2 regions of the Zavarzinia sp. genome follow, and region 2 is predicted to be linked to the other one. Evidence: predicted binding sites of a transcription regulator. Region 2 holds the regulator's gene; the other holds the start of a gene.

The links. Region 2 encodes HrcA, which represses chaperone genes, less so after heat shock. Its sites were predicted from a motif close to GTTAGCACTCNCCNNNGGNGAGTGCTAAC; they were not measured.
Positions count from the first base shown of each region.
Region 1: groES (co-chaperone GroES) is a predicted target of HrcA. The motif match lies at 6,222-6,250, and genes of this name have one in related genera.

Region 1 covers NZ_JBAQRT010000343.1:13,177-29,050, reverse strand. The annotation lists gene WAZ62_RS20015 (PaaI family thioesterase) at 1-3, opposite strand, end outside; gene WAZ62_RS20010 (hypothetical protein) at 107-739, shown strand; gene WAZ62_RS20005 (toxic anion resistance protein) at 802-1,920, shown strand; gene WAZ62_RS20000 (hypothetical protein) at 1,928-2,500, shown strand; gene WAZ62_RS19995 (hypothetical protein) at 2,543-2,920, shown strand; gene WAZ62_RS19990 (exopolysaccharide biosynthesis protein) at 2,927-3,559, opposite strand; gene rodA (rod shape-determining protein RodA) at 3,565-4,710, opposite strand; gene WAZ62_RS19980 (DUF423 domain-containing protein) at 4,796-5,170, opposite strand; gene WAZ62_RS19975 (N-acetylmuramoyl-L-alanine amidase family protein) at 5,170-5,985, opposite strand; gene groES (co-chaperone GroES) at 6,300-6,617, shown strand; gene groL (chaperonin GroEL) at 6,665-8,305, shown strand; gene WAZ62_RS19960 (hypothetical protein) at 8,513-8,995, shown strand; gene WAZ62_RS19955 (EAL domain-containing protein) at 9,002-12,427, opposite strand; gene WAZ62_RS19950 (AraC family transcriptional regulator) at 12,634-13,704, opposite strand; gene WAZ62_RS19945 (AMP-binding protein) at 13,816-15,465, shown strand; gene WAZ62_RS19940 (3-hydroxyacyl-CoA dehydrogenase) at 15,603-15,874, shown strand, end outside.
Region 2 covers NZ_JBAQRT010000034.1:1,934-7,829, reverse strand. The annotation lists gene dnaK (molecular chaperone DnaK) at 1-1,647, opposite strand, end outside; gene WAZ62_RS01750 (hypothetical protein) at 1,886-2,245, shown strand; gene grpE (nucleotide exchange factor GrpE) at 2,258-2,830, opposite strand; gene hrcA (heat-inducible transcriptional repressor HrcA) at 2,849-3,883, opposite strand; gene WAZ62_RS01735 (hypothetical protein) at 4,056-4,262, shown strand; gene WAZ62_RS01730 (hypothetical protein) at 4,488-5,297, opposite strand; gene WAZ62_RS01725 (TAXI family TRAP transporter solute-binding subunit) at 5,465-5,785, shown strand; gene WAZ62_RS01720 (CopG family ribbon-helix-helix protein) at 5,879-5,896, shown strand, end outside.

The sequences.
Region 1 (15,874 bases), on a different contig from region 2:
CATGGTTTCCCCCATCGCTTATGATCGTTGCTGCGACAAAATAGGCGGGCGGGCAGGGCGCCGCCAGTCTTGCCTTGGCATGGCGCTTCGGCATAAAGCACGGGTCATGATCCTGTCGCGTGTCGATATCGCCGATCTTCCGGCCCTCCGCGCCGCCTTCGACGCCCATCTCGAAGCCGAGGCGCCCTGGGCGCGGGCCGCCTTCGCCTTCGTCATGGACAGCGCGGCGCTGATCCCCCTCGGCGTCGATACCGCCGAGTACCGCGACCAGGCGGTGCGTCTTGCCCATGCCTTTGGCCTCGAGACCCTGGACGAGGCGCCGCAGCAGGCCTTTTCCTGGGACGGCCGCTTCCTCCGCACCCGCTCGGAAGCCAGCGTGATCGTCCACGAGGTCACGCATTATCTGGTCTCCCCGCCCGAGCGGCGCGGGCTTCTGGATTTCGGCCTCGGCGCCGGACCCGAGTCGGGCCGGGTCGAGGAGGCGAATGCCGCTCTCTGCACCGATTTCGCGACGCGGGAGGAGGAGGAGACCCAGGCCTCCCTCCTCGGCATCCTGTGGGAAGTGGAACTGGGCCAGCCGGGCATTCTCGCCTTTCTCGAACAGAACTGGCTGGAAGGCTGGCACCGGCCGACCGCCGCCCGCCATTTCGTCCGCCATCTCGACCTGCTGGTGAAGGCGGGCCTTGCCCATGCCGATGGCCACCCGGTCGCGCCGCCTTCGGGCGTTCAGGCGGCCTGACCTCGCTTCGGCCGGGCCGGCCCGCTATAGTGCGGCCATCGCCTATTGCCGGAGATGCGTGAATGTCCAACTCCCCCGTGGTGCCGCAGCCGTCGAAGAACATCGAGCTGGCGCAGACCGAGCTGTCGCGCAGCCCGTCGCCCTCGGTCGCGCTGGAGCCCGCGGATGCCGCGCTCGTGACCGGGATCAAGCAGGGGATCGATATCACCGACAGTGCCGCCGTCCTGCAGTTCGGCACCAAGGTCCAGACCGGCATCGCCGAATTCGCCGATGGCATCCTGAAGACCGTCGCGGCCAAGGATTCGGGGGTGGTGGGGGAAACCCTGTCCGATCTTCTGATGAAGGTGCGCGGCCTGGACGCGGAAAGCCTGAACAAATCGCCGGGCTTCATCGGCCGGCTGTTCGGCAGCGCGACCCATGAGGTCGGAAAATTCCTCGGCCGCTACGAGAAGGTGGCGAGCCAGATCGATCGTATCGTCCTGAAGCTCGAGGAGGCGAAGGACCAGTTGCTGCGCGATGTCGTGATGCTCGACATGCTGTTCGAGCGGAACCTCGAGAATTTCCGGGCGCTCAACCTGCATATCCGCGCCGGCGAGGAATTGCTGGCCGACATGCGGACGAATGTGCTGCCGGCGCTGGAAGCCGCCGCCCATGATCCCGATCCCGGCCTCGCCCAGGTGAACGCCCAGAAGCTGGCGGATGCCCGCCAGGCCTTCGACCGCTTCGAGAAGAAGCTGCAGGACCTGCGCCTGTCCAAGACCGTCACCTTGCAGACCATGCCGCAGATCCGCCTGATCCAGGGCAACGACACGGTTTTGGTCGAGAAGATCCAGTCCTCGATCCTGAACACGATCCCGATCTGGAAGAACCAGATGGTCATCGCCATCTCGATCGCCCGCTCGCAAGGGGCGCTGGAATTGCAGCGGGAAGTCACCAACACGACGAACGACCTCCTGCGCAAGAATGCCGAGATGCTGAAGCAGGGCACCATCGGCGTCGCCCGCGAGGCGGAACGCGGCATCGTCGACATCGAAACCCTGCAAACCGTGAACCGCGATCTGATCTCGACCATCGACGAAGTGATGAAGATCCAGGCCGAAGGCCGCGGCCGGCGCCAGCAGGCGGAGGGCGAACTCCTGAAGATCGAATCCGAGCTGAAGGCCCGGCTGATCCGCGGCTGAGGGCGGCATGGATCTGATCCGGCATGTCCTGTCGGGCCTTGGCGGCGGTATCGCCTTCCTGATCTTCTACCTGGGGCTTGGCGACGCGCCGTCCCTGTCGATCGGGGCGGGGCTCGCCGCCTATGGCGCCGTGCAGCTGATCTTCCGGGCCCTGGCGCCGGGCGCGCCAACGGGCAGCGCGGCCGTCGACATATTGACCGTCGCCGACGGTCATCTCGACGCCATCAACCATCTCGCCGGGGTGGCGCCGCCCGCTCTCGCCGCGCGTCTGCGCCGGCTGGAGGATGTGGCGCTGCCCGTCGTCTACCGGGTGCAGGAACATCCCGAGAATGCCATGGACCAGCGCCGCTTGCTCACCTTCTACCTCGGCCTTGGCCGGCGGCTGGGTGAGCATGGGCAGCGGCTTTATCAGCTGCGGGGCGCGGACCACCCCAGTCTTGCCAGAATCGGCGCCATGCTGGACGAGGTGACGGGGGCTTTCACCGCCAGGGCCGAATCGGCCAAGGCGGTGGAGCTCGCCCGGCTGGAAACGGAACTGGCGGTGCTGGAGCGCAGCCTTGAAGCAGAACGCGGCGCCTGACCGCCGCGCGAGGATATGAGGGAGAGTCCAGGAATGAAGTTCATGATCCGCAGGTTTGCCCTTGGTGCCGGCCTGGCTGTCGCCCTTGCCGCGCCGGCCTTCGCCCAGGCGGGACTGGACCTGACCGGCAATTATCTCGTCACCGGCCAGAACGGCGGCGAACAGGGCACCTATGCCGCCGATGTCGCGGTGACGCTGGAAGGCGATGTCTATCATCTGGCCTGGGATGCTCAGGGCCAGAAGGTCGATGGCGTCGGGCTTCGCCTCGGCGATACGCTGGCGGTGACCTGGCAGGATCCGGCGACCAGGGAAGCGGCGGTCGCCGTCTATATCATGATGCCCGATGGCGGGCTGAAGGGCCGCTGGGCGCCGATCGGCGCCAAGACCGCCGGCACCGAGGAATGGACCCGCAAGCCCTGAGGCTTCTCAGATGGCGCCGCCCAGCCAGCCGCTGAGCGCGTCCCACGACAGCACGCTCATATAGGCGAGGAAGCCGAGGGCGGCGATGCCGCCGATGATCCCGATCGAGGTCATCAAACCGTCCTGTTCGATGAGGCCGAGGGCCAGGAACAGGATGGCGAAGGAAATCGGGATATTGGTGAAGGGGATGGGGCTCGCCAGCATCAGGCCGAGCAGGGCGATCAGGATGCCCACCATCCGCTCGGCCATCGGCCCCGTGAGCAGGGGCAGCCGGGGCTTCAGCACTTTCTCCATCCGCCCGATCACCGGCAGGCCGCCGCGCACGACCTTGCGCAGGTCTTCCGTCGCGATGGTCCGGGCCAGGATGCGCTTCGGTAGCCAGGGCCGGGGCAGGCCGCCGACCATCTGCAGGGCGATGACGGCGATCGGAAAGCCGGCGATGGCCGACAGGCCGGGCGGCGCGATCGGCAGGCAGGTCGGCAGCGCCAGCAGCAGGATCAGGAGGCCGAAGCCGCGTTCCGCCAGCATGTCGACGATGGCGCCGATGGAAATCCGCTCTTCCGACCAGCCAAAGGCCATGACCACCAGGGTCTCGGCCGCGGTCGGCTCGCGAAATACGCTGGAACGGTGTTTCTTCATCACATTCAACTGTGGTCGAGACGGCGTGGCATTCGTCGCTCGCGGTGCACGGACACGGACAGGATCAGGCCGACGCCGATCATCAGCGTCATGGTCGCCGATCCGCCGTAGGAGACGAGGGGCAGCGGAATGCCGACCACCGGGATGAGGCCCATCACCATCGACAGGTTGATGAAGACATAGAGGAACAACTGCGTGCCGATACCGAGCGCGACCAGCCGGCCGAACTGGTGGCGCGAGCCAAGGCCGATCGCCAGCGCGTAGCCGAAGACGCAGATGTAGAGAAGGATCAGCAGCAAGCCCCCGATCATGCCGAATTCCTCGGCCAGCTGGGGAAAGATGAAGTCGGTATGGACTTCCGGCACGAAGCGCAGCTGGCTCTGGGTGCCGAGCAGATAACCCTTGCCGAAGACCCCGCCCGAGCCGAGCGCGATCATCGACTGCAGGATGTTGTAGCCGGCGCCCAGCGGGTCGGCTTCGGGGTTCAGGAAGGTCAGCACCCGGCGGCGCTGATAGTCATGCATGAATTCCCAGACGATGGGCAGGGCGCCGAGGCCGGCGGCGATGACGATGCCGAATTTCCACAGCCTCACCCCGGCCAGGAAGAAGATGGCGCCCGAGCCGGCGAGCAGCAGGGTCGCCGTGCCGAGGTTCGGTTGCTTCAGCACGAGGGCGACCGGCGCCAGCACCATCAGCAGCGGCACGATCAGCACGCTCGGCCGGCCGATCTGTTCCGGCATCACGCCATGAAAATAGCGCGCGAGGGCGAGCACGAGGGCCAGCTTCATGATTTCGGACGGCTGGATCTGGAAGAATCCAAGGTCGATCCAGCGCTGCGCGCCCATGCCGATCGAACCCATGACCTCGACCCCGACCAGCCCGGCCAGCGTGACGCCATAAAGGAAATAGGCGTAGCGGGCATAGACGGAGATATCGATCAGGGCGACGACGACCATGACCCCAAGGCCAATGATGAAGCGCACCAGCTGCCGCCCAGCCCAGGGATCCCATTTGCCGCCCGCGCTGGAATAGAGCATGGCGACGCCGATCGCCGCGATGGCGATGACGAGAAGCACGAGGCCCCAGTTGATCGAGAGAAGACGCGACCCCAGGGGGATGCGGTCGCCTTCACGGCTGGAATAGACGCTCAAGGCGCGGGTCCGATGTTCCGGTTTGTCTGGCTTGCCCCGTTCTAGACCGAAACGGCTGGCAGCGCAAAGCCAAGCGGCGGGAAGATCAGCGACGGTGGATCGCGGCGCTGACCAGCAGCCAGCCCCAGCCGATCAGCATCATGGTGCCGCCGATGGGGGCGACCATGCCAAGGCGAAGCTCCGCGAGGGCGATGGCATAGAGGGCGCCGCCAAAGACGAGGGCGCCGACGGCAAGGGCGAGGGGCGCGGCAACCGAGACGATGCCCCGCTCCACCAGCCACAGGGCGCCCAGGGTCGCCGCGGCGTGGATCATCTGGTAGAGGCTGGCGGTCTGGACGAGGGCGAGCTGGTCGGGCGTCGCCGTCGCCTTCAGGCCATGGGCGGCGAAGGCGCCGAGCCCCACGCCCAGCAGCCCGTCGAGCGCGGCGATGATGATGGCGAGGCGAAACAGCGGCGACATCAGCCGACCGTGACCGCGCCGGTGAAGGCCTCGGCCAGAACGGTGGCGATCCTCGACCGGCTCTTGACCGAGGTCAGCAGCAACTCGTCGTTGGTATTGGACAGGAAGCCGGTCTCGATCAGCACGGCCGGCACATCCGGCACCTTCAGCACGGCGAAATTGGCCGAGCGCCGGGGATTGTCGAGGAGGCGCAGCTTGGCGCCCGCGGTCTTGACGATATGGGCCTTGCGGGCGAGGGCGGTGTTCAGGGAATGGCGCCGCGACAGGTCGAACAGGATGGCGGCGACCTGCGGGTCCGACACGCCGATGTCGAAGCCATGCAACAGATCGGCGGCATTCTCGCGGTCGGCGATGGCGGCGGCGAGGCCGTCGGAAGCCTTTTCCGACAGGGTATAGGCCGACAGGCCGCGGGCATCCGGGTTCGGCGCCGAATCGGCATGGATCGAGACGAAGAAATCGGCCTTGGCCGTCTGGGCCTTGGCCGCGCGCTCCTGCAGGGGGACGAAGACGTCCCGCGTGCGGGTCAGCACCGCCTTGCAGCGGCCGCCGGCCTCGATCCGGGCGGCGATCCGCTTGGCGAGGTCGAGGGTGATGTCCTTCTCGAAGACGCCGCTCGGCCCGATGGCGCCGGGGTCGTGACCGCCGTGACCAGGGTCGATCATGATCACGGGCAGGGCGCGCGGCGGCGCCGGCTTTCGCGTGGGCACGGGCATCCGCTCGCCCAGGGTACCGGCGATGGCTTCCGCGGCGCCGCCCGAGAGAAGGAACGGCAGGCCGAGCCCGAGGCGCAGAATGTCGCGACGATCCATGCTCATGAGACCATTCGGCCGAAGCCCTGATGGATGTAAGCCCCAACACATCATGCCGGCACGGGCGCGAGCCTGTCCGACATTTGCCATCAATGCCAGAAAATTCCCTCAGATTCAAGTGCTTGTCACAGGGCACTCAGATTCCGATGGAAGCGCGGTGGCCCAATGTGCGGTTGCCGCACGGAAAATATGAGCCCGGCGCCTTGACAGGGCCGGGGGCTACGCCTAACTCTGCAACGTCCGTTGGCACTCGCCAATTGGGAGTGCTAACAACGTGGCCGGTATAAACAGGCCTTTGTCTATTCCTAGAGGAGGTTCCCATGAGCTTTCGGCCCCTGCATGACCGTGTCCTGGTCAAGCGCATCGAAGCAGAAGAGAAGACCAAGGGCGGGATCATCATCCCCGACACCGCCAAGGAAAAGCCGCAGGAAGGCGAAGTCGTCGCCGTCGGCTCCGGCACCCGCAACGAGAAGGGCGAACTCGTCGCTCTCGACGTGAAGGCCGGCGACCGCATCCTGTTCGGCAAGTGGTCGGGCACGGAAATCAAGCTGGATGGCGCCGATCTCCTGATCATGAAGGAATCCGACATCCTCGGGATCCTCGAGACCACCGCCAAGAAGGGCAAGAAGGCCGCGTGAGCGGTCTCGTCCGTCTGACCCGCCAGAAGATTTGAAGGAGCGAGCCAATGGCTGCCAAGGATATCCGTTTCAACACCGACGCCCGGTCGCGCATGCTGCGCGGCGTCGAGATCCTCGCCGACGCGGTGAAGGTCACCCTCGGCCCGAAGGGTCGTAACGTCGTCATCGAGAAGTCGTTCGGCGCCCCGCGCATCACCAAGGACGGTGTCTCGGTCGCGAAGGAAATCGAACTCGCCGATCGTTTCGAGAACATGGGCGCCCAGATGGTGCGCGAAGTGGCCTCGAAGACCAACGATATCGCCGGTGACGGCACCACCACCGCGACCGTGCTCGCCGCCGCCATCGTCCGCGAAGGCTGCAAGGGCGTCGCCGCCGGCATGAACCCGATGGACCTGAAGCGCGGTATCGACCTCGCTGTCGAGGCCGTCGTCGCCGACGTCAAGAAGCAGTCGAAGAAGATCTCCGGTTCGGCCGAGATCGCCCAGGTCGGCACCATTTCCGCCAACGGCGAGAAGGCCATCGGCGACATGATCGCCAAGGCCATGGAAAAGGTCGGCAAGGAAGGCGTCATCACGGTTGAAGAGGCCAAGGGTCTCGAAACCGAACTCGACGTCGTCGAAGGCATGCAGTTCGATCGCGGCTATCTGTCGCCCTACTTCGTGACCAACGCGGAGAAGATGACCGTCGAACTCGACAACCCCTACATCCTCCTCCACGAGAAGAAGCTGTCGGGCCTCCAGGCCATGCTGCCGGTCCTCGAGTCGGTGGTGCAGTCGGGTCGTCCGCTGCTGATCATCGCGGAAGACGTCGAAGGCGAGGCTCTGGCCACGCTCGTCGTCAACAAGCTGCGCGGCGGCCTGAAGGTCGCGGCCGTGAAGGCTCCGGGCTTCGGCGATCGTCGCAAGGCGATGCTCGAGGACATCGCGATCCTCACCGGCGGCCAGGTGGTCTCCGAAGACCTCGGGATCAAGCTCGAGAACGTGAACCTCAAGATGCTCGGTCAGGCCAAGAAGATCGTCATCGACAAGGAAAACACCACGATCGTCGACGGCACCGGCAAGAAGGACCAGATCCAGGCCCGCGTCGGCCAGATCAAGGCCCAGATCGAAGAGACCTCGTCGGACTACGACCGCGAGAAGCTGCAGGAACGTCTGGCGAAGCTCGCCGGCGGTGTCGCGGTGATCAAGGTCGGCGGCTCGACCGAAGTCGAGGTGAAGGAGCGCAAGGATCGCGTCGACGACGCGCTTCACGCGACCCGCGCCGCGGTGGAAGAGGGCATCGTCCCGGGCGGCGGCTCGGCCCTGCTCTATGCCTCGCGCGTTCTCGACAAGATCTCGGTCGGCAACGAGGACCAGAAGCACGGCATCGACATCATCCGTCGCGCCCTGCTGGCCCCCGTGCGCCAGATCGCCGAAAACGCCGGCAAGGACGGCGCCGTGATCTCGGGCAAGCTGCTCGAGAACAAGGACCCGAAGATCGGCTACGACGCCCAGAACGACGTCTTCACCGACATGGTCAAGGCCGGCATCATCGACCCGACCAAGGTCGTCCGTACCGCTCTGCAGGACGCCGCTTCGGTTGCCGGCCTGCTGATCACGACGGAAGCCATGATCGCCGACAAGCCCGAGAAGAAGGCCCCCCAGATGCCGGGTGGCGACATGGGCGGCATGGGCGGCATGGATTTCTGATCCAGCCTTCCAGGCAAGTTACGGAACGGGGTCGGCGAAAGCCGGCCCCGTTTTCGTTTGGGGAAGGCGCCTGTTCAAATTCATCGGGATCATTGCAACCCGGCGGGCGTCCGGCGCATTGATGCGGCGGATGGTCCCGATGATGGTGGACCGCCGGGAGTGACGGGAATGATCAGGCAGACTTGGGTTCGGCGTTCGTTGCGGCTGATGGCAGCCGCTGTGATGGCCGGCGGCCTTTCGGCCTGTGTCGCCTATGACGACGGTTACGACGGCGGCGGTTATGGCGGCGGGAATTACGGCAATGGCGGCTATGGTGGCGGCAGCTATCGTCAACCCTATCCCAGCGGCTACGGCTATGGCGGCTCCTACAACGACGACGCGGCCCGCCGCGCGGCATGGGAGCGCCAGCGCCGCGAGCAGGAACGCCAGCGCTATGAATACGAACAGCGCCAACGCGAACAGCAGATCAAGGAACGCGACCGCGAGCGTTTTCAGCAGCAGCAACGCGAAATCGAATTGCGCCAGCAGTTGGAGCGCCAGCAGCGCGAACAGCAGCAGCAGGTCGAGAGGCGCCAGCGCGAAATGGAACAGCTGCGCAAGGCGCGCGAACGGGAATCCCAGCAGCAGGAAGAGCGTCGCCAGCGGGAACAGGAACAGGAACGCCGCCGCCAGGAACGCAACAAGCCCTGATCCGGCTCAGGCCTTCCGCGCGTCCGCCTCGTCGAGGATCTGTTCGATCGGCACGGGGCGGGCGATGGCATAGCCCTGGGCCATGTCGATGCCCATGTCGCGCAGCAGCTCCAGCGTCGCCTCGTCCTCGACGAATTCGGCGATCGTGTTGGCGCCGAACTTGTGGCCCAGGTCGTTGATGGATTCGACGATGGCGCGATCGACCGCGCTCGTCGTGATCTGCTTGATGAAATTGCCGTCGATCTTCAACTCGTCGACCGGGAACTTCCGCAAATAGGAGAAGGAGCTGAGGCCGGCGCCGAAATCGTCGAGCGTGATGCCGCAGCCGGTGGCCCTCGCGCGGGCGACGAAATCATTGGCGGCGGCCATGTTGTCGATCAGCGCCGTTTCCGTGATTTCAAAATGCAGGCGGTGGGGCTCGATGCCGCACAGCTCCAGCTCATGGCCGACGAAGGTCCACAGGTTGGGGTCGTTCAGGGAATTGGCCGACAGGTTGATGGCGAGGGCGAAGTCGCCGAGGCTGCCAAGGCGGGGGCCATAACGCCGCAAGGTGGTGCGGATGACCCAGCGATCGATCTCGCCCATCAGGTCGTAGCGCTCGGCCGCCGGAATGAAATGGCCGGGGTAAAGCAACTCGCCATTTTCACCCTGCATCCGCAGCAGGATCTCGTAATAGCGCCGGCCCGGCGTGTGATCGCTCAGATATTCGATGCGCTGGGCAAAGAGGCGGAAACGGTCGGCGGCGATGGCGGCCCTGATGCCCGAGGCGATCTGGATATCCCGGTGGTAGCGCCCGGCATCGCTTTCGTCGGCGCGATAGGTGCAGACCCGGTTGCGCCCGGTCGATTTCGCGGCATAGCAGGCGACATCCGCCCGGCTCATCAGCTCGCTGACCGCGACGCTGCCATCGGCGATCTCGGCAAGGCCGATGCTGCCGGTGACATGATAGGGCTTGCCGTCCCACGAGAAGGTCAGGGCCGAGAGGGCGCAGATGATGTTGCGGGCGACGCCCTCGGCTTCCTCGATGCTGCGATCGGCGAGGAGAATGGCGAATTCGTCGCCGCCGAGGCGCACCGTCACATCCTCTTCGCCGACGAGTTGACGGATGCAGTTCGCGACCTTGACCAGAAGGGCATTGCCGGCCTCGTGGCCGGCGCTGTCGTTCAGGATCTTGAAGCGGTCGAGATCCATGAAGGCGAGGGCGAAGCGGCGCCGCGTGGCCTGGACCTCGGCGCTGGCTTCACCCAGACGCTGTTCGAGGGCGAGACGATTGGGCAGGCCGGTCAGGACATCCTGGCGCGCCGACTGCGCCAGTTCCTGTTCGAGCGCGCGGGCCTTGGTCACGTCCTGGAACACCAGCACGGCGCCCAGAAGCTCACCCTCGGCATTGCGGATGGGCGCGGCTGAATCCTGAATGCTCAGGCGCCGGCCCTCGCGGCTGATCATGTTGGCGTCGCCCTTCATGTAATAGGGCTTCAGCGCGCGCAGGCAGGTTTCGATCGGGTTGGGCAGGTCGGCCCCGGTCGCCCCGTCGCAGATACGGAAGATTTCGGTCACCGGGAGGCCCAGGGCTTCGGCCGCGGTCCAGCCGGTCAATTGTTCGGCCACCGGATTCATGAAGGTGATCAGCGCGGACGTGTCCGTGCAGATGACCGCATCGCCGATCGAATAGAGGGTGACCCGCAGTCTTTCCTTTTCTTCGAACAGGGCGGCGGAAAGATCGCGCAGGCTTTCCTCGGCTTCCTTGCGGGCGGTGATGTCGGCATGGGTGCCGATCATCCGCGTGGCCCTGCCGCCGGCATCGCGGGAAACCACGCGGCCCCGGTCGAGAATCCAGATCCAGCGGCCATCCCGATGGCGCATCCGGAACTCGGCCGAGAACGTATCGCTGGTGCCCGTGATGCAGGCCTGATCGAGCTGCAGGGCGGCCCGGCGGTCGTCGGGATGGATCAGCTCCAGCCATTTGTTCTCGTCGTCGCCGAAGTCTTCCTGGCGCAGGCCCAGCATGGCGGTCCACATCGGCGAATAGAAGGTGTGGCCGGCGACGAGATCCCGGTCCCAGACGCCATGGCGGGCGCTTTCGAGCGCGAAGCTCCACCGGCTTTCACTTTCGCTCAGGGCGGCTTCGGCCTTCTTGCGCTGGTCGATATTCTCGACCTGGGCGATCAGGTGCCGGACCTCCCGGGACTCCGGATCGCGCGAGGCCGAGACGGCGAGATTGCACCACAGCACGCGGCCATCGCTCGTGAGGTAGCGTTTCTCCATGCGGTAACTGTCGATCACGCCTTCCAGCACCCGCTCCAGCTGGCTCTCGTCGTGCTTCAGATCTTCCGCATAGGTGATGTCGCGAAAATTGATGCCGGCCATCTCAGCCGTCGTGTAGCCCAGCATTTCGGCGAAGGAGCGGTTGCTTTCGATGATATGGCCATCGGGCGCGACGAAGGCCATGCCGATGGCGGCATTGTCCATCGCGCCGCGAAAGCGCTGTTCGCTTTCCAGCAGGGACCGGCGGCTGGCGCGATGGTCTTCAAGCAGGCGCGAAAGCGTATAGGGAACCGCCAGCAGGGCCATGGTCGGAAGATAGGCCGGCAGAAGCGCCAGGATCTGGCCCCAGTCCACGGGAATCTCGATCCGGCCGTCCACGGTCGCGATGGCCAGCAGATTGGAGATCGCGGCCGTCATCGCCATGGCGAAGCTGGACAGGCGCAACGACGCCAGCATCAGGAAAAGGGCGATGAGGACGAGCGGTGCATTGGCCCGGCCCGCGACGAATACCGCGATGAGGGTGCAGGCCACGGTAATGGCGATCACCTCGGCGATGCGCCAGCCCTCGACCATGCGCCGGGCGGCGGCGAGATCATAGGCAAAGCCGATGGGCAGGAAAATGATGGTGCCGACACAGGAGGACAGCCACCACAACCACCATATGCTCAGGAAGGGCAGGTCGCCCTGCATCAGTATCGTGGCGCTCGCCGCGACGGGAAGTCCGGTCAGCAGGGGGACGGCCGTGGCCGCGATCAGCAGGCTCCGGAATTCACCGGCGATGCCCTGCTTTCCGGCGAGGCGCTGCCGGGAGAGGCCAAGCGTTGCGCCGACATGAATGCTGATGCACAGGGCGAGGCCCACGGCGGGCAGCGGCGTCACGCCGCTGACGAGGCAAAACAGCAGGCCGGCAAGAGCGATCCCGACGATGGGGGCCGGGAGGCGCGACCAGGGACTGCGCCACAGAATGGCGACCATGGCGGCGTTGGCGAGGGAAATGGCCATGAGCACATTGCCCATGGGCGCCAGACGGGCGCCGATCAGGGCCAGCAGCAGGTAGAAAACGCCCGAACCGGTCGCGCAAGCCATCTGGCCAGCCGCCCGACGTCCGCCGCCGAGGCGGGCGAGCGCCGAAGGAGGCGACGTATCGTGCGCGGTTATACCGGTCATGGAACAAGACCCTCCGTCCCGACGAAGCCGCCAGGAGGTGAACGCAAACTGCGGAGGACGAGACAATGTGTCATTTCAAATCACGGCGCCCGGGCCTGCGCCAGGAGTGGCTACGGCAGAAGAGTTGCGGTCATACCTTTAAGGACAGGTTAAGGCGGAAGGGATGGGGCGTGGTCGCCATGCGACGAATCGCGTGGCGGGGGTGGTCACGCCGCCTCGCCCTTGTCGGTCTGGGACGGCTTTTCCGCGGTTGCCCCGCGCCTGAATTCGCCGGGCAGCATTCCCGTCCATTTCTTGAAGGCGCGATGGAACGAACTGGGATCGGCGAAGCCCAGCCGCTCGGCGATGTCGGCCACGCTGTTGCCGCTGTCGGTCAGGCAGCGGATGGCGAGATCGCGCCGCAGCGAGTCCTTGATCGCCTGATAATTCTGTCCTTCACCGTCGAGCCGGCGGCGCAGGGTCGAAGGGGACATGTGAAGTCCCGCCGCCAGACTGTCGAAATCCGGCCATTCCGCGACCGCGACACGGCGCAGGCTGCGGCGGATATGAACCGTCAGGCTGTCGTTGGAGCGGTATTTGACCAGGATGTTGGCGGGCGCGCGGCGCAGGAAGCTCTTCAACTCGGCCTCGCTGCGCTTCACCGGCAGATCGAGGGTCGCCGCGTCGAATTCCAGCCGGGTGCGGGCGCGGCCAAAGCGCAGGTCGTGGGTAAAGAGGGTGCGATAGTCGTCGATATAGGGCGGCTCGGCGCAGCGGAATTCCGCCGCCGTCACCGGGATGCGCCGGCCGGCCAGCCAGCAGGTCAGGCCGTGGGTGACCAGCCAGAAGGTGCAATAGGTGAAAGCCCGCAGCGGTGCTCCGGTCTCGGCGAGGGTGATCGAGGCCCGCTCGCCCTCCCGCACCAGCCGGGGCTGGAAATCGTCGAGGATCAGCGAGATGAAGCGCAGGGCCCGGCGCAACGCCTGGCCCACGGTTTCGGCGCCATGCGCGCTGCGCGCCATCAGGGCGAAACTGCCAGGCCGCATGGGGTGGTGGTCCATGCCGAAGAATTCGCAGTTCATCGCCCGCGCCAGCTGCAGCCACAGCGCGGCGTAATAGCTGGCCGGCACCCGGGCTTCCTCATCGGCGAGCAGGGCCGGGGAGATGCCGGATGCGGCCAGGACGGCATCGACATCGAGGCCCCGCCCGCGGGCGACCACCAGCGCCTCCTCGACCAGATGAACCGATATCGTGCCGCGCTGCATCATGGCCCCGGGCCGTTCCCCCTTGTTCGACATGGCAAATTCCGTCGTCGAATTTGGAGCCTGCTGCCATTGTAGCCGTCGCGCAATGGGCTTAACCCGTTCGCCAAAGGCCGAGGGCCGGAACAAGCCAAGGGAGATGCGCCGATGAAGCGTACCTATGATTCCGTCATTGCCGGGTTTTCCGTCGCCGCGCTCGAAAAAGAGCTGTTGAAGGGTAGCCTCGCCGGCGGCCTGAACGCTTGCGTCGAATGCTGCGACGCCCATGCGGAAGGCGGCAGGATCGCCCTGCATTACGAGAGCAAGGACGGCGGCAGCGCCGACTATACGTTCGAGCAGCTGCGCGACCTGTCGGCCAAATTCGCCAATTTCCTGGTCGCCAACGGTGCCAAGCCCGGCGACCGCGTCTCGGGCCTGCTGCCTCGGACGCCGGAGCTTCTCGTCACCATCCTCGGCACCTGGCGGGCCGGCTGCGTCTACCAGCCGCTGTTCACCGCCTTCGGCTCCAAGGCGATCGAGCACCGGGTGAAGACGGCGGAAAGCCGCTTCGTCGTCACCGACCTCGGCAATCGCTCGAAGCTCGACGATGTGCCCGATTGCCCGCCGGTCCTGACCGTGGGCAAGGACGTGCCGGCCGGCGACCTGAATTTCGAGGCGGAACTGGCGAAGCAGCCGGCCAGCTTCGAGCCGGTGCTGCGCGGCCCCGACGATGCCTTCCTCCTAATGTTCACCTCGGGCACCACGGGCCTGCCCAAGGGCGTGCCGGTGCCGCTGAAGGCGCTGCTGTCTTTCGGCGTCTACATGTGCGACGCGGTCGAGCTGCTGCCCGAAGACATCTTCTGGAACATCGCCGATCCGGGCTGGGCCTATGGTCTCTACTATGCCGTCACCGGCCCCCTGCTGCTCGGCCATACGACCATGTTCTACGACGGCTCCTTCACCGTCGAATCGACCTATGGCCTGATCAAGAAGCTGGGCATCACCAATCTGGCCGGCTCGCCCACCGCCTACCGCCTGCTGATCGCGGCCGGGCCGGAAGCCGCCGCGCCGATCAAGGGCCAGCTGCGCGCCGTCTCCTCCGCCGGCGAGCCGTTGAACCCCGAGGTCATCCGCTGGTTCGCCGAGCATCTGGCGGCGCCGATCAACGATCATTACGGACAGACCGAACTCGGCATGGTGGTCAACAACCACCATGGCATCGAGCATCCGATCCGCATGGGTTCCGCCGGCCTGTCGATGCCCGGCTATCATGCCGTCGTCGTCGATCCCGAGGGCCAGGAAGAACTGCCGGTCGGCAAGCCCGGCATTCTCGCCATCGACCGCAGCAAGTCGCCGCTGTTCTGGTTCCCCGGCTACCTGAACCGCGAGACCCCCAGCTTCGTCGGCAATTACTACCTGACCGGCGACACGGTCGAGCTGAACGACGACGGCTCGGTCAGCTTCGTCGGCCGGTCGGACGATATCATCACCTCCGCCGGCTATCGCATCGGCCCCTTCGATGTCGAAAGCGCGTTGATCGAACATCCCGCCGTGATCGAAGCCGCCGTGGTCGGCAAGCCCGACCCGGAGCGGACCGAGATCGTGAAGGCCTTCGTCGTCCTGTCCAAGGGCTTCGAGCCGTCGGACCAGCTGGCCGAGGAACTGCAGCAATATGTCCGCAAGCGCCTGTCGACCCATTCATTCCCGCGCGAGATCGAATTCGTGACCGACCTGCCCAAGACCCCCAGCGGCAAGGTCCAGCGTTTCATCCTGCGCAACCAGGAAGTGGCCAAGACCAAGGACGCCTCGGCGGCCTGATTTCGCTCCCTCCCGCGTCATCCCGGTGAAGCCTGGGATCTCGCGGGAGGGACGCCAGGTGCCCCTTCGTCTCGAGGTCCCGGCCTGCGCCGGGACGACGATAAAAGCGATAGACTTAAATTCTTCAGGAGCCTGACGTGCAGATCACGGGCAAGACCTTCATCGTTACCGGCGGCGCTTCGGGCCTCGGCCTCGCGACCGCGCGGATGGTCGTTTCGGCCGGCGGCAACGCCGTCCTCGTCGATGTCAATCCGAATGGAGCCTCGGTCGCCGAGGGCCTTGGCCCCAACGCCATTTTCGTGAAGACCGACGTCACCAGCGCCGACGACGCGCAAAGTGCGGTCGATGCGGCGATCGCGAAATTCGGCGCCGTGCATGGCCTCGCCAATTGCGCCGGCATCGTCATCGG
Region 2 (5,896 bases):
ATGTTCGGTCAGGTTCCGCTCGGTCGAATGGATCAGGCCTTCGGCGCCATTGCGGGCCTCGACCAGTTCCTTCTTCTTCTTGTCCTCGGCGGCATGGGCCTCGGCGTCCTTCACCATCTTCTCGATGTCGGCATCGGAAAGACCGCCCGAGGCCTGGATGCGGATCTGCTGTTCCTTGCCGGTGCCCTTGTCCTTGGCCGAGACCTGGACGATGCCGTTGGCGTCGATGTCGAAGGTCACCTCGATCTGCGGCGCGCCGCGCGGCGCCGGCGGAATGCCCATCAGGTCGAACTGGCCGAGCAGCTTGTTGTCCGCCGCCATCTCGCGCTCGCCCTGGAAGACCCGGATCGTCACCGCGCTCTGATTGTCATCGGCGGTGGAGAAGGTCTGGCTCTTCTTGGTCGGGATCGTCGTATTGCGCTCGATCAGGCGGGTGAAGACGCCGCCCAGGGTCTCGATGCCGAGCGACAGCGGCGAGACGTCGAGCAGCAGCACGTCGCGGACGTCGCCCTGCAGCACGCCGGCCTGGATGGCGGCGCCCATGGCAACGACTTCGTCCGGGTTCACGCCCTTGTGGGGCTCCTTGCCGAAGAAGCTCTTCACGATTTCCTGGATTTTCGGCATCCGGGTCATGCCGCCGACGAGGACAACCTCGTCGATCTGGCCGGCCGACAGGCCGGCGTCCTTCAGGGCCTTCTGGCAGGGCTCGATGGTGCGCTGGACGAGATCGTCCACGAGGCTCTCGAACTTGGCGCGGGTCAGGCGCAGGGTCAGATGCTTCGGGCCGGTCGCATCGGCGGTGATGAACGGCAGGTTCACCTCGGTCTGCATCGCCGACGACAGCTCGATCTTGGCCTTTTCCGCGGCCTCCTTCAGGCGCTGCAGGGCGAGCTTGTCCTTGCGAAGATCAATGCCGCCGTTCTCGCGCTTGAATTCGTCGGCCAGATAGTCGACGAGGCGCATGTCGAAATCTTCACCGCCGAGGAAAGTGTCGCCATTGGTCGACTTCACCTCGAACACGCCGTCGCCGATCTCGAGCACCGAGACGTCGAACGTGCCGCCGCCGAGGTCATAGACCGCGATCACCTTGCCGTCCTGCTTGTCGAGGCCATAGGCGAGGGCCGCCGCGGTCGGCTCGTTGATGATGCGCAGCACTTCGAGGCCGGCGATGCGGCCGGCGTCCTTGGTCGCCTGGCGCTGGGCGTCGTTGAAATAGGCGGGGACCGTGATCACGGCCTGGGTGACGGTCTCGCCCAGGAAAGATTCGGCGGTTTCCTTCATCTTCTGCAGGATGAAGGCGGAAACCTGGCTGGGGCTGTATTTGGTGCCGCGAATATCGACCCAGGCATCGCCATTGTCCGCCTTGACGATATTATAGGGCACCATGCCCTTGTCCTTCTGGGTCATCGGGTCGTTGAACGAGCGGCCGATCAGGCGCTTGATCGCGAACAGCGTGCCTTCGGGATTGGTGACGCCCTGACGCTTGGCCGCCTGGCCGATCAGGCGTTCGCCATCGCCGGAAAAGCCGACCATGGACGGGGTGGTGCGAGCGCCCTCCGCGTTCTCGAGCACCTTGGGCTTGGCGCCATCCATGATCGCGACGCAGGAATTGGTGGTGCCAAGGTCGATACCGATAACCTTACCCATGACTCTCTCCTTTTCGGCAGGCATCGGCGGCCCGAACGGCACCGGCAATGCCCCCTGATTTCCGGGAACGGGCGAAGGAGGCCGAAAATGCCCCCGTTCGCGCTGTGGCTTATATAGGGCGGGATTTTTGAGGCCGCAACGGGCGGCAAGAGGTTCCGTGATTTGCGTGATGAAAAAAACGTCAGCGCCGCCGCTCTTGCCTCGAACCCCGCCCCGAAGGCAGGCTGAACGGGGATCGATGGCGGTATCGGCGGGGGTGGCGGTGAAGACGGTGCAGCACGACACGGCCTTGTTCGAAGCCGTTTTCCTTGAAGCCGCGACGATCGACCCGGAAGTCCGCCGGGGGAGCATGTTCGGTTGTCCGGCGGTCTATCACGGCCGTCGCATGGCGCTTTGCGTCTTCGGCACCGAGATCGCGCTGCGGGTTCCGCAAGCGGTGGCGAGCGCGGCGGTCGACACGGGCCGCGCCCATCCGTTCCAGCCCTTCGGCCGCAGCCGGATGCGGGAATGGATCGCGCTCGAGGGCGGAATCGCCACCCTCGAGCGCCATCGCGACCTTGCCGTGGCCGCCATCGCCTTCGCCCGCGACAACGGCTGAGGCTGGTCGCGGTTACGCCGTCTGGTCGACCGGGGCGACCGGGGCCTCGGCCTTGGCGACGCCGACCTTGGCCGCGCGCAGCAGGCGGTCGTGGATCTGGTAGCCGGTCTGCACCACCTGGATGATGGCGCCGCCCGGCTGGCCGGTACCGGGGATCTCGAACAGGACTTCGTGCTTGTTCGGGTCCGCCTTCTCGCCCAGGGCCGGGGCGATGCGGGTGATTGAGGCCTTTTCGAAGGCGGACAGCAACTCGCGCTCAGTCATCTCGACGCCGGCCAGCAGGTTGGCCACCGCCTCGTCGCCGGTGCGAGCCTCGGCCGGCACGGCCTCGATCGCGCGGCGCAGGTTGTCGGCGACCGAGGTCAGGTCGCGGGCGAATTTGGTCACGGCATATTTCGCCGTGTCCTCGCGCTCGCGCTCGCTCCGGCGGCGGATGTTCTCCGCCTCGGCGAAGGCGCGCAGCAGCTTGTCCTTGAGGTCGGCGACTTCGGCCTGCAGGCTCTCGACCGTGGGGCCGGCGGGGGGCTCGGCCGGGGCTTGAGCGTCGGTCGGGGTCGGGTCGATGTTTTCGGTCTCGGTCGTCATTTCGGGTCCACGATACAATCAGGTCATCAGGCGGCCGATCATCCTCGCGGTGTAATCCACCATGGGGATGACGCGCCCGTAATTCACTCTCGTCGGCGCGATCACGCCGATCATGCCGACGATCCGCTCGTCCTTGCGCCGGAAGGGCGCGACGATGAGGGACGAGCCGGACAGGCTGAACAGCTTGTTCTCCGAACCGATGAAGATGCGCACCCCATCGGCGTCCTGCGCCAGCTCCATCAGTTGGAGCACGTCGCGTTTGGATTCAAGATCGTCGAACAATTGCCGCACCCGCTCGAGATCCGCAAGCGCGGTGAGATCGTCCAGCAGCCGGGCGCGGCCGGAAACGATCAGCGTGTTGCGTTCCTCGTCCCCCGCCCAGGTGGCAAGGCCCGCCTCCACCACCTTGGCGGCGAGCAGGTCGAGTTCGGCGCGGCGCTCGTCGATCTCGCTCAGGATCCGGCTGCGCCCCTCGGCCATGGTGCGGCCGCCGAGCCGGGCGGACATGTAGTTCGAGGCTTCCTGCAGCGCGCTGGGGGTCAGGCCCGCCGGCACCTCGACGATGCGGTTCTCGACCGAGCCGTCTTCCGAGACCAGCACGGCCAGCGCCCGCCCGGGGCCGAGATAGACGAATTCGACATGGGACAGCGCCTTGTCCGTCTTCGGCGCGACGACGAGGCCGGCGCATTGCGACAGGCCGGACAGCTGTTTCGTCGCCTCGGTCAGCAGGTCCTCGACCGATTTGCCGGCGGCGGCACCATGGGCCTCGATCGAGCGGCGCTCGTCCTCGGTCAGATTGCCAAGTTCAAGGAAACTGTCGACGAAGATGCGAAGCCCGGCCTGGGTCGGCATCCGCCCGGCCGAGGCATGGGGGGAATAAAGCAGGCCGGCATGTTCCAGATCCTGCATCACATTGCGGATCGACGCCGGCGACAGCGCGATGCCCAGGCGCTGGGCCAGGGTGCGCGAGCCGACCGGCTCGCCCGTCTCGAGGTAAGCCTCGACGATGGTGCGGAAGATCTGGCGTGAACGCTCGTTCAGCTCCTGGATCATTCCCGTTTCCTGACATGGTGCTTGAGCCCCGCACTGTAGGAAGTGGGGGAGGGGGCGTCAATCAGCGCGCCGCTTCCCCGGGGGGCAAGGGGTGGAGGGGCAAGGGGTGGACTCGCCGCGCGGACAGGCGTTCACTACCCGTCCCCAAGACGAACACAGACGGAGTCACGCCATGACCTACTGGGACGTCCTCGCCCGCGACCGGGCCAACCGCGAAACCGCCGCCGCCCTCTCGCCCATCCTGCGCGCCGCCGGCCCCGCCAAACCCACTCCCGTCCTCGCCGACGCCGACCGCACCATCGCGGCCTTACGCGAAACCGTGACGGTGCAGGCGAGGGAAATCGCGAAGCTGAAGGCGGAGATCGCCGCCCAGCATTGAGGGGGGAGGGGTGCAAAATCGGCTGTGGCGGGCCAGACAAGGCCCGCCACGCTGCAGCGAGAGTATACTAAATGTGAGGATTCAATATTAAGTCGCTAGTGTATCGGGGCCGCCCAATTTGGGTACCGTGCCCCGAATGCGCTCCCGTTACCATGTCTCTGCTGGAGGGGCGGGGGCGATTCTGTGACGTAATACCACCATATCGCCAGCCTCGTCGGCTGTTAATCAGAGGCCCAATTTGAGCTCAAGGCTCACGGAGTCAGTTGGTAGACCAGAAATCTCGGCGATTTTCATTCGAGCAAACGTCAATATATCAGAAATTGTTCGAAAGTTATATTCAGTTGTATTTTTATCATTGAATATTATTTCTGTATTAACAATTTTATCTTCATGAATAATATTATTTTCGTCTGCCTCTAGGCTATCAATTGTAAAATGTGCGATTGCAGGATAATCCGCCGCAAGTCCGTTACCAACATGACTTGCCATTTTATTGTTGTCTTTATCGAGCATAATCCACATGCCGTAATTATCGCGCACGGTGTGCCCATTGCTGATACGGGCTGCATAAGAAGCATTAAAGCGATTTCGTACTTCATCCGCTGGGAAAATATAAACATCGATGCTCTGAGGATTTTCGCGGTCATTAACGGCCGACACCAATACGAGATCGACATCGTCTAGCGTTTTCCATCGAGTGCCATTCTCAAGCGGCGGGAATGCAATCCAGCGATCCTGCGTTGTCCGGATGCTAAGAATCTTGGTCTCGCCGTTTTTTGTCGCCTCGTAAGTGTTGGAAAGGCCTCGGCCTGGTTGGCGCTTAAGTGAATAGCCTGCTTGTTCCGCCCCCTTGATTGCGCCGCGCACCATGAGGTGCCACGCCGTGTTGGGGTTCATCTGCTTCAATCTGCTCGCCATAATTAGTGCCTCGATAATTTGTTTTGGAAATGGCATCGGGTTAGGATGCCTATACAGAATACACGGATTAAATGGTTTGGCAACACCGTTTGTGCACGAAGCCAATATAAGATCCACGTATAACTCATTGCGTGCGTCAGCAAGGGGGCGAATTGAGGGGGCGCACTCCAATAGTGTCCCCACATTACCCCCCACCCACGCCCTATTGATCCGCCACCGATCCCCTACAAGCATCGCTTGGGGAAACGGGGGATCGGCCATGAGGGGAATGATTCGGTCTGGTCGTGGCGGCTGTGTTGGCGCTGGGGCTCGGTCCGGCACGGGCGGAGGAGAGCCGGTATTTCTCGATCGCGACGGCGGAGGAGGCGGGCACCTATTTTCCCGTCGGGCAGGCGCTCGTGGCGGCGGTGAGCGCGCCGCCGGGGTTGGTGGTCTCGGCCGTATCGTCCAACGGCTCCATCGCCAATGTCGAAACGATCACAGGCGGCGGGGCGAAGTCGGGTCCCGTGCAGGCCGATGTACGTCTGATCCTGAGCGCGGCAGACCTGAGCGAGCGGGATTTCGCCGCCGAATATTACAAGGCCGACCTAGCCGCCCGGCATTGAGGGGGCTGCCTGGCAGTTTCTTCGGTTCGGGATGAAAATCCAGAGTGCTAACATCGGGCCTGATCGAATTTCAGGCCGATAGGGGACTACGGAATGCCCACAGCCCCGACC